2 regions of the Actinophytocola sp. NPDC049390 genome follow, and region 1 is predicted to be linked to the other one. Evidence: riboswitches for the same ligand, from Rfam matches in the RefSeq annotation. Region 1 holds a riboswitch; the other holds the start of a gene.

Evidence for each region. Region 1 has a riboswitch for S-adenosylmethionine ahead of thrC (threonine synthase). Riboswitches for the same ligand answer to the same signal wherever they lie in the genome.
Region 2: another riboswitch for S-adenosylmethionine. It lies ahead of ACIBVP_RS28335 (methionine ABC transporter ATP-binding protein); the one in region 1 lies ahead of thrC (threonine synthase).

Annotation. Positions count from the first base shown of each region.
Region 1 covers NZ_JBITMQ010000003.1:55,262-59,692, forward strand. Annotated here, with positions in the region: gene ACIBVP_RS11205 (DNA internalization-related competence protein ComEC/Rec2) at 1-569, shown strand, start outside; gene ACIBVP_RS11210 (hypothetical protein) at 625-1,191, shown strand; gene thrC (threonine synthase) at 1,240-2,499, opposite strand; SAM riboswitch class I at 2,511-2,642, opposite strand; gene holA (DNA polymerase III subunit delta) at 2,789-3,766, shown strand; gene rpsT (30S ribosomal protein S20) at 3,856-4,116, opposite strand; gene ACIBVP_RS11230 (AAA family ATPase) at 4,245-4,431, opposite strand, start outside.
Region 2 covers NZ_JBITMQ010000011.1:83,507-87,937, reverse strand. Annotated here, with positions in the region: gene ACIBVP_RS28340 (4-(cytidine 5'-diphospho)-2-C-methyl-D-erythritol kinase) at 1-906, opposite strand, end outside; gene ACIBVP_RS28335 (methionine ABC transporter ATP-binding protein) at 940-1,944, opposite strand; SAM riboswitch class I at 2,138-2,227, opposite strand; gene rsmA (16S rRNA (adenine(1518)-N(6)/adenine(1519)-N(6))-dimethyltransferase RsmA) at 2,314-3,162, opposite strand; gene ACIBVP_RS28325 (transglycosylase family protein) at 3,428-4,431, opposite strand, start outside.

The DNA.
Region 1 (4,431 bases):
CCCGGGAGCCGCGTTGGGCATGGGAGGAGGTACGGAGCAAGGCACATGAGGCAGGGGTGTCGGTGGTCCAGTTGACCGCTGGGCAGCGGCTGGCATGGCCTGAGCTGGTGATCGAGGTGTTGGCGCCCGATGAGGAGGAGGTGATGCCACGGGCGGAGTCGGACGGTACGGAGATCAACAACGCGTCGTTGGTGCTGCGGGCGACCACGCCTGCCGGGCGGGTGTTGCTGAGTGGGGACGTGGAGCTGTCCGCGCAGGCGCGGTTGCTGGACGCGCGGGTGGACCTGTCCGCGGACGTGATCAAGGTGCCGCACCACGGCTCGCGGTACACCTCGCCGGAGCTGTTCTCGGCGGCACGGGCGAGGATCGCGCTGGTGAGTGTCGGGGCGGGGAACCGTTACGGGCATCCCAGCCCGTTCACGCTGCGGCTGCTGGCGCGGACTGGGGCTCTGGTGTTGCGGACCGACAAGGGCGGGGACACCGCGATCGTGGCGACGGAGGCCGGGCCGAAGGCGGTCACCCGTGGTGCGTCGCGGGCGCCGCCTGGGCGGGCCGCGAAACCTCCCTAGGACGTGCCGTGCCATGGGCGACGGCGTGCCGGGGCGGGTCGGCTAGCGTTGCCGGGTGTTCGACAAGCTGCGGAAAGCCATCCTCGGTGCGGACCTGCCCACTGAACCGGTGGTGGTCCGGATCCAGGATCCTCGGTTCGGCGTGTTCACGGTGACGGGTGCGTGGGATCCGCGCGTCGTCACGGTGCACGGGCCGTGGCCGGCGGTGGTGAGGTTGAGCGCACAGTTGCAACTGCCCGACGCGGTGAAACGACGGCTCGTGTGGCTTGCCCGGCCGCCGCGGATCGTGCCCAACGACCGGCACGCGGTGACGTTGACGGTCGACGGGCAGCCGGTGCCGCTGGACTGCGGGCGGCGTGCGATGCGCCGGGCGACGTTCAACGTCCGTGCCACCGTGGCGGGCCGGGAGTACCTGCTGCGTCACACAAGGCGGTGGCGGGCGCGGTTGGAGCGCAACGGCCAACCGGTGTCGCGACTGTCCACATCGGATCGTGGGGACACGGTGCACGCGGTGCACGAGCCAGGTGCCGACGTCGTCGACGCGACGGTGGGCGTTGCGCTCGGGTTGGTGCTCGGCGTTGGCGCGCCTGGGTTTCTGCGGAACCTGCTCGACGGGCTCTGACCACGCGTCTGGCCGGAGCCCGTCGAAGCAGGGTGTCGAGGGTGGGGCTCAGTCGGCCAGTGCCTGGCGGACGGCGTCCGCGGACGGCGGCACCGTCGCACGCGGGCCTACCTGGTCCTGTACAGCGTCGAGGGTCTTGAGGCCGTCACCGGTGATGAGGAGGACGGTCTCGGCGTCGGGGTCGAGCTGGCCGGTCTCGATGAGCTTCTTGGCCGTGGCCACGGTGACGCCACCGGCGGTCTCGGCGAAGATGCCCTCGGTCCTGGCCAGCAGTCGGATGCCCGCGACGACCTCCTCGTCGGACACGTTCTCGACCGCGCCGCCCGTGCGGCGGACGACGTCGAGGACGTACGGGCCGTCGGCCGGGGCGCCGATCGCGAGGGAACGGGCGATGGTGTCCGGCTTCACCGGCCTCACCACGTCGTGGCCCGCCTTGTACGCGGCGGCGACCGGTGAGCAGCCCGTGGCCTGCGCGCCGAACACGCGGTAGGACTTGTCGTCGACGAGGCCGAGGCCCGCCAGCTCGCGGAAACCCTTGTCCACCTTGGTGAGCTGCGAACCCGACGCGACCGGCACGACCACCTGGTCGGGGAGGCGCCAACCGAGCTGCTCGGCGACCTCGTAGCCGAGGGTCTTCGAGCCCTCCGCGTAGTACGGCCGGACATTGACGTTCACGAACGCCCAGTCCTCGTGCTCGGCGGCGAGTTCGGTGGCGAGACGGTTCACGTCGTCGTAGTTGCCGTCGACGGCGATCAGTGCGCCGTCGTACACCGCCGTCGTCAGCACCTTCGCCCGTTCGAGGGAGGACGGGATCAGCACGACCGACTCCCATCCCGCGCGGGCGGCGGCCGCGGCGACCGCGTTCGCGAGGTTGCCGGTCGACGGGCACGCGAGCACCCGGAAACCGAGCTGTCGCGCGGCGGCGAGTGCGACGCCGACGACGCGGTCCTTGAAGGAGTGGGTCGGGTTGCCGGTGTCGTCCTTGACCCACAACGACTTCACACCGAGTGCGGCAGCGAGTCGGTCGGCCTTGACGAGCCGGGTGAGGCCGGGCTCGGTGTTGGGGTGTGTGTCCACATCGGACGGAACGGGCAGGAGCCCGCGGTAGCGCCAGATGGACTTGGGGCCCGCCTCGATCTCCGCTCGGGTGACGTCACCGAACTCGTAGGAGACCTCCAGCGGGCCGAAACACTCGGCACACGCGAACTCCGCGGCGAGCGGGATCTGGTTGCCGCACTCGCGGCAGGTCAGGGCACGGGCGGGCCCGAGGTCGAGCGTGGTGGTGCCGGCGTCGGCGGTGATCGTCATCGCGAGGTCTCTCCTCATCTGTCCCGCGTGCGGGTCGGAATTGGCACCGTGGTCGTCGCCGTCCTCGCGGATGCGAATCGATGTGGCTGACGCCGGTTGCCGGGGCTTCTTCGGGCCGTTCCCTCTGCCCCTCTGGATGAGCGGTATGAAGTTGTCTTCCGGACACGTTACGGCACGACACCGTGACTCGGCCAATGTGAGGTCCATCATTCGAGAGCGGTTTCATCCGTTCTCGACGTCGTGGCGTGCCCGCCGACCCGGCAGCGGCGGGTGATGCGAGGATGGCGGTGTGAAGGCGCCCGCCGTGACCCCGTCCGCCCTGCAGCTCGTGCTCGGCGACGAGGAACTGCTGGTCGAACGGGCTGTCCACGCGGCGGCCGAGGCAGCGCGGCTCGCCGACCCGACGGCCGAGACGACCCGTGTGAAGGTGACCGACCTGACGGGGCCGGAACTCGCCGAGCTCGTCAGCCCGTCGCTGTTCGCCGAACGCCGGGTGATCGTGCTGGAGGGGGCGCAGGAGGCGGGCAAGGACATCGCCGCCTCGATCGCCGCCTACGTGAAGGAGCCCGCGGACGGGGTGCAGCTCGTGGTGCTGCACAACGGCGGCGGGCGGAAACCGGGCAAGGACCTGATCGCCGCGCTGAAGTCGGCGAACGCCCAGGTCGTCGAGTGTCCGAAGATCACCAAGCCGGGTGACCGGGAGGCGTTCGTCCGCAACGAGGTCCGTCGTGCCGGAGGCAAGACGGACATGGATGCGGTCCGCGAGCTGATCGAGTCCGTCGGGTCCGATCTCCGGGAGCTGGCGGCGGCGGCCGCACAGCTGGTCGCGGACACGAACGGGCAGGTCACCGTCGAGGCGATCCGCCGCTACCACCGTGGCCGCGCGGACGTGACGGGGTTCGCGGTCGCGGAGAAGGCCGTCACCGGCGACGTGACCGGCGCGCTGGAGATGCTGCGCTGGGCGATGCAGCTGGGCGTGCCGCACGTGCTCGTGGCCGACGCGCTGGCGGACGCGGTGCGCACGGTGGCCAAGGTGGCGGGCGCGGGACGTGCGGACCCGTTCCGGCTGTCGAGCGAGCTGGGAATGCCCGCCTGGAAGGTGCGCAAGGCGCTGGCCCAGTCACGTGGCTGGCACCCGGCCGGCCTGGTCATGGCCATGCAGGTGGTGGCGGACGTCAACGCGGACGTGAAGGGTGTCGCGGTCGACGCGGGCTACGCCCTGGAGCGGGCCGTGCTGAGGCTGGCGGAGGCCCGCCGCCGGGCCTGAACCGGGCGTTTGTGCAGGTCAAGCGCCGACGACTCGGTGCACGAAAAAGGGCGCGCCGGCCGGTGCCGACGCGCCCTTCGTGCTCTGGGTCAGAGCGCGTTCGCGCGCTTCGCCATGGCGGACTTCTTGTTCGCCGCCTGGTTGGTGTGGATCACGCCCTTGCTGGCCGCCTTGTCGAGCTTGCGGCTGGCATCCTGCAGGAGCTCCGCGGCCTTCGCCTTGTCACCGGCGTCGGCGGCCTCGCGGAACTTGCGGATCGCGGTCTTCACCGAGGACTTGACGGACTTGTTGCGCTGACGCGCCTTCTCGTTCGTCTTGATCCGCTTGATCTGGGACTTGATGTTGGCCATAGGGGACTGCTCCTCGATGTCGATCACGGAAGTCGTGGCCGCATCTGCGGTGACCCCACCTGTGACGGCGGGCTTCCTCCTGGGCGGAATGCCACACGGGCACGACCCCGTGAGACTACCAGGGGCCCTCAGTGGCCTCCCAGGATGCTCCTGGTCAGCGCCTGCCGCTCGTCCATCAGCCCCGCCAGCGCCGTGCTCAGCGTCGCCTCCGTCATCTCCTCGCTGCCCGCCTCGACCTGCTCGAGGACCGCTCGGCGGACCAGTTCCTTGATGAAGCTCGCCGTCACGCCCTCGGTCGCCGCGACGACCTCGTCC
Region 2 (4,431 bases), on a different contig from region 1:
TCCCGGGACCGGGCCGTGGACCACTCGAACTGTCCGGCAGACCCCCGCGCCCGACAGCTCCGCCGCCACCCGCAACGCGTCGTCGGCGTCCGCGCACAGGAACGCGCACGTCGGCCCGGACCCCGACACCGTGCCCGCCAACGCGCCCGCCGCCACGCCCGCCCGTAACGTCCGCCGCAACCCCGGCCGCAACGACACCGCCGCCGCCTGCAGGTCGTTCCCGAGCAGCAGGGCCAGCTGCCGCGGATCACCGGACGCGAGCGCCTCCAGCACCGGCTCGACCTCACCGATGCGCGGCGGCTCCCCCTCGGCCCGCAACCGGTCCAGTTCCCCGTACACCTTCGGCGTCGCCAGTCCGCCGCGCGCGAACGCGAGCACCCAGTGGAAGGTGTGCCGCGTCAGCACCGGCACGATCGACTCGCCGCGGCCGGTGCCCAGCGCGGTGCCGCCGTGCAGCATGAACGGCACGTCGCTGCCGAGGTTGGCCGCGATCCCGGCCAGCTCGTCGCGGCCGATCTCCAGTTTCCACAGGTTCGCGAGGCCCACGAGGGTGGCCGCCGCGTCGGCGCTGCCGCCCGCCATGCCGCCGGACACCGGGATGCCCTTGCGGATCATCACGCGGACCTTCAGCTCGCCGACGTCCCGGCCGACGTACCGCGCCAGCTCCTCCACGGCACGCCACGCGAGGTTCGCGCCGTTGGTCGGGACCGCGGCCGCGCCCTCACCCTGGACCTCGACACCGGGTTCGTCGGCGACGGCGACCGTCACCTCGTCGGTGAGCGACAGCGACTGGAAGACGGTCGTCAGTTCGTGGAAACCGTCCCTGCGCAGGTCGCCTACCGCGAGGTGCAGGTTCACCTTCGACGGGACCCGGACGGTCACGGGGCGGGGCACAACCGCAAGCACGCAATCAAGCGTACGGCCCGCCCCGACCGGCCGTTACGCGGCCGACGCGGCGGCGACCGCGCGCGGTCCGGTGAGGGCCCGCTGGACGTACGCGCCCCGCTCGGTCAGCCAGCCGAGCGCCGCGTCCACCCGGTCACCGGTGATGCCGAGCCGGAACCGCGCGACCGGCGTCTCGCCGATCTTGGTCACGCCACCACCGGCCACCGCGATGTCGATGCCGAACCGGCTCCCGGCCTCCGGCAGCAGCGCGCCGATCGACGCGAAGCCCACCAGCACCACGTCGGCGTCGCCGGGCGCGGTCGTCTCGATCGCGGGCAGCACCGACCGCGCCACCTGGCTGTCCTGGTTCGCCACGAGCTCGAGCAGCCTGCCCTGTTCGATGACGCGGCCGTCCTCGAGCACGGCGACGTCGTCGGCGATCTTGCGGACCACCGTCGCGTCCGAGGTGGTGACGAGCACGGTCGTGCCCAGCTCGCCGCGGGCGCGGTCCAGCACGGCCAGCACACCGGCGGCGCCGGTGGCGTCGAGCCCGCTCGTCGGGTCGTCGGCCAGCACGACGGTCGGCTCGCCGACGAGGGCACGCGCGATCGCGATCCGCTGCCGCTGACCGGCGGTGAGCTGGTCGGGGTAGGTGGCGGCCTTGTCGGTGAGGCCGATCAGGTCGAGCAGCTTGCCGACCCGCTCACGGCGGCGCGGGCCCTCCATGCCGACCTGCTCGAGCGGCAGCGCGATGTTGCCGGCCGCGGTGCGCTGCGGGAGGAGCGAGTCACCGGCTGGGACGAGACCGATGCGGGCGCGCGCGGCGCGGAAGCTGCGCTGGTCGAGTGCCGCGGTGTTCAGCCCGTCGAGGCGGAACACGCCGCTGTCGGGGCGCTCGCGGAGCGCGAGCACGCGGGCGAGGGTGGACTTGCCGGACCCCGACGGTCCGACGACGCCGGCGATGACGCCGGCACGCACGTCCAGGTTGATGTCATCCAGCGCGACGACGGCGCCGGTTGTACTTCGGAACGACTTGGTCAGGTTCTCGACGGTGATCACGATGTGCTCCAGTCCAGGCGCGCGCGAACCCCAGCTCGCGCGTGTAGGTGAGTGGCCCCGGCGGTGGGGCTCAGCGAAGTCGGATGGCTCGAATCAGCTTCAGCGGGTTGAGCGCATGCGACGACAGCCTGTGACCGTGCGACGACACTGGTCGATGACTCGCCTGGTGGTGAGGATCTGCACCGTTCTCACTCCTCCATCGCTCCTGGCGGTAGCACCTGCCCGCGACGGGTGGTTGCTGCGGCGTCACAGAGCCAGGTCTCTCGGCCGCTCGGGATGGAATACCGCTAAGTAGTACACCTGACATGCCCACCGGATTGCAACCGCCGGACCTGGATTTGAGTCCGTATATCCGGCAGATCACATCCCTTACGGCCGGACCTTACGTGCGGACTCGGCGATGGCGGAATAGTCGTCCACCGACAGTGTTTCGCCGCGCGATGTCGGCTCGATCCCGGCCTCGGCCAGGATCCGCGCCGCGCGGTCGGCCGACCCGGCCCACGTGGCGAGCGCCGCCCGCAGCGTCTTGCGGCGCTGCGCGAACGCGGCGTCGACGACGCCGAACACGGCTTGCCGGTCACCCGCGGGCTGCTCGCGGCGGGTGAGGAGGACGAGCGCGGAGTCGACGTTGGGCACCGGCCAGAAGACGCTGCGCGGCACGGTCGCGACCCGGCGCGCCTCGGCGTACCAGGCGATCTTGACGCTCGGCACGCCGTAGACCTTGGAGCCGGGGCCCGCCGCCATGCGGTCGGCGACCTCGGCCTGGACCATGACGAGCGCGCGGGTCATGGTCGGCAGCTCGGCCAGCAGGTGCAGGACGACCGGCACCGAGACGTTGTAGGGCAGGTTCGCGACGAGGGCCGTCGGGCCGTGGAGGTCGGCGGCGGTGGTCCGGAGCGCGTCGGCGTTGACGACCGTGAGCCGGTCCGCGATGTCCGGTGCGCGTTCGCCGACGGTTCGCGGGAGGCGTTCGGCGAGGACGGGGTCGATCTCGACGGCCACCACGCGGCGCACGGCGGGCAGGAGCGCGAGGGTGAGCGACCCGAGGCCGGGGCCGACCTCGAGGACGGTGTCGTCGGGCCCGACCCCGGCTGCGGCGACGATGCGGCGGACCGTGTTGGGGTCGTGGACGAAGTTCTGGCCGAGCTTCTTCGTGGGGCGGACGTCCAGTTCCGCGGCCAGCCGCCGGATGTCGGCGGGGCCGAGGAGCGCGCTCACGTCGGCCTCGGTCACCCGGCGAGCGTAGCCAGGTGGGGGCGGCCTCCGGCCCCCGGTGTCCAGTCTTCCACGGGGGACCGACATTCCTGCCGAGTGAAGCGGCGGTTGTCCACAGGCCGGCACGTTGTCCACAGGCTCCGCCGCTGTCGGCCGTTCCTGTCGGTCCCCGCCGTTACGCTGGGTTCCGGGGGCCGGAGGCCACCCCGAACACGACTGTGGGCCGGCTCCCCGAACAGGAGCCGGCCCACAGCTGGGGAACCGGGTTCTACCGCGGCAGACCGAGCTTTTCCGAGCAGTGCGGCCACGCGCCGTAGCCGCCACGGTCGTCGCGGAGCTTCGTCGCGATCGCGATCTGCTCCTCGCGGCTGGCCTCGTGCGGGTAGGACGCGTACTGCGTGCCGCCGTAGGCGTCCCACGTCTGCTTGTCGAACTGGAGACCACCGTAGAAGCCGTTGCCGGTGTTGATCGACCAGTTGCCGGTCGACTCGCAGAAGGCCAGCTGGTCCCACACCGCGGCGTCGGAGATGACGGGCTGCGGGGGCTGCTTGGTGCCGACCTTGACGATCTTCGGCTCCGGCTTCTTGGTGACCTTCGAGCCGATCTCCTCGCGAGCGATTTCCTTGCCGTTCTTGACCGTGATCCGGTAGGTCGCGATGCGCTCGCCGGCGACACCCGGTTCGACGACGGTCTCGGTGCCCTCGAGGGCGTTGGGGTCCTCGACCTCCTCGACCGGCGGCTCGATCTTCTCGGTCTTGTTGACGACCGTGACGCCGTTGCGCGTGATGCGGACCTCGGCGCCGTCGGTGATCTTCAGGTCCTGGGCCGGGGAGATGGTGTCGTCCGGGCCGAGGGACAGCTTGAGGTCGGCCAGCAGCTCACTGGCGGTGACCGCGGTGGTCTGCATCGCCTTCGGGGCGTTGCCGCCGTCGAAGAGCGTGATGTTCTTGAGGGTCTTGATCTCGAGAGCCATCCCGTTGAGGGGGATCTCGTCGTTCTTGTCGTGGGAGAGCTTCGCGCCCTCGACCGAGAGGTTCAGCTGCTGCAGCGCCTCGCCGACCGTGGTGGAGCGAACCCACAGGTCCCGCTTCTCACCGTCGATGGTCAGGTGCAGCTGGCGGCCGCGCTGGAGGACGATCTTGCCGTCGTCGTTGATCGCGGCGGAGGGGGATGGGGAGAGGGCGTCGTGGGAACCGACCTTGATGCCCTCGTCCTCGAGCACCTCGCCGACCGTGTCGGCGTACGTGCTGACCTGGTGTGCCTCGCCGTCGA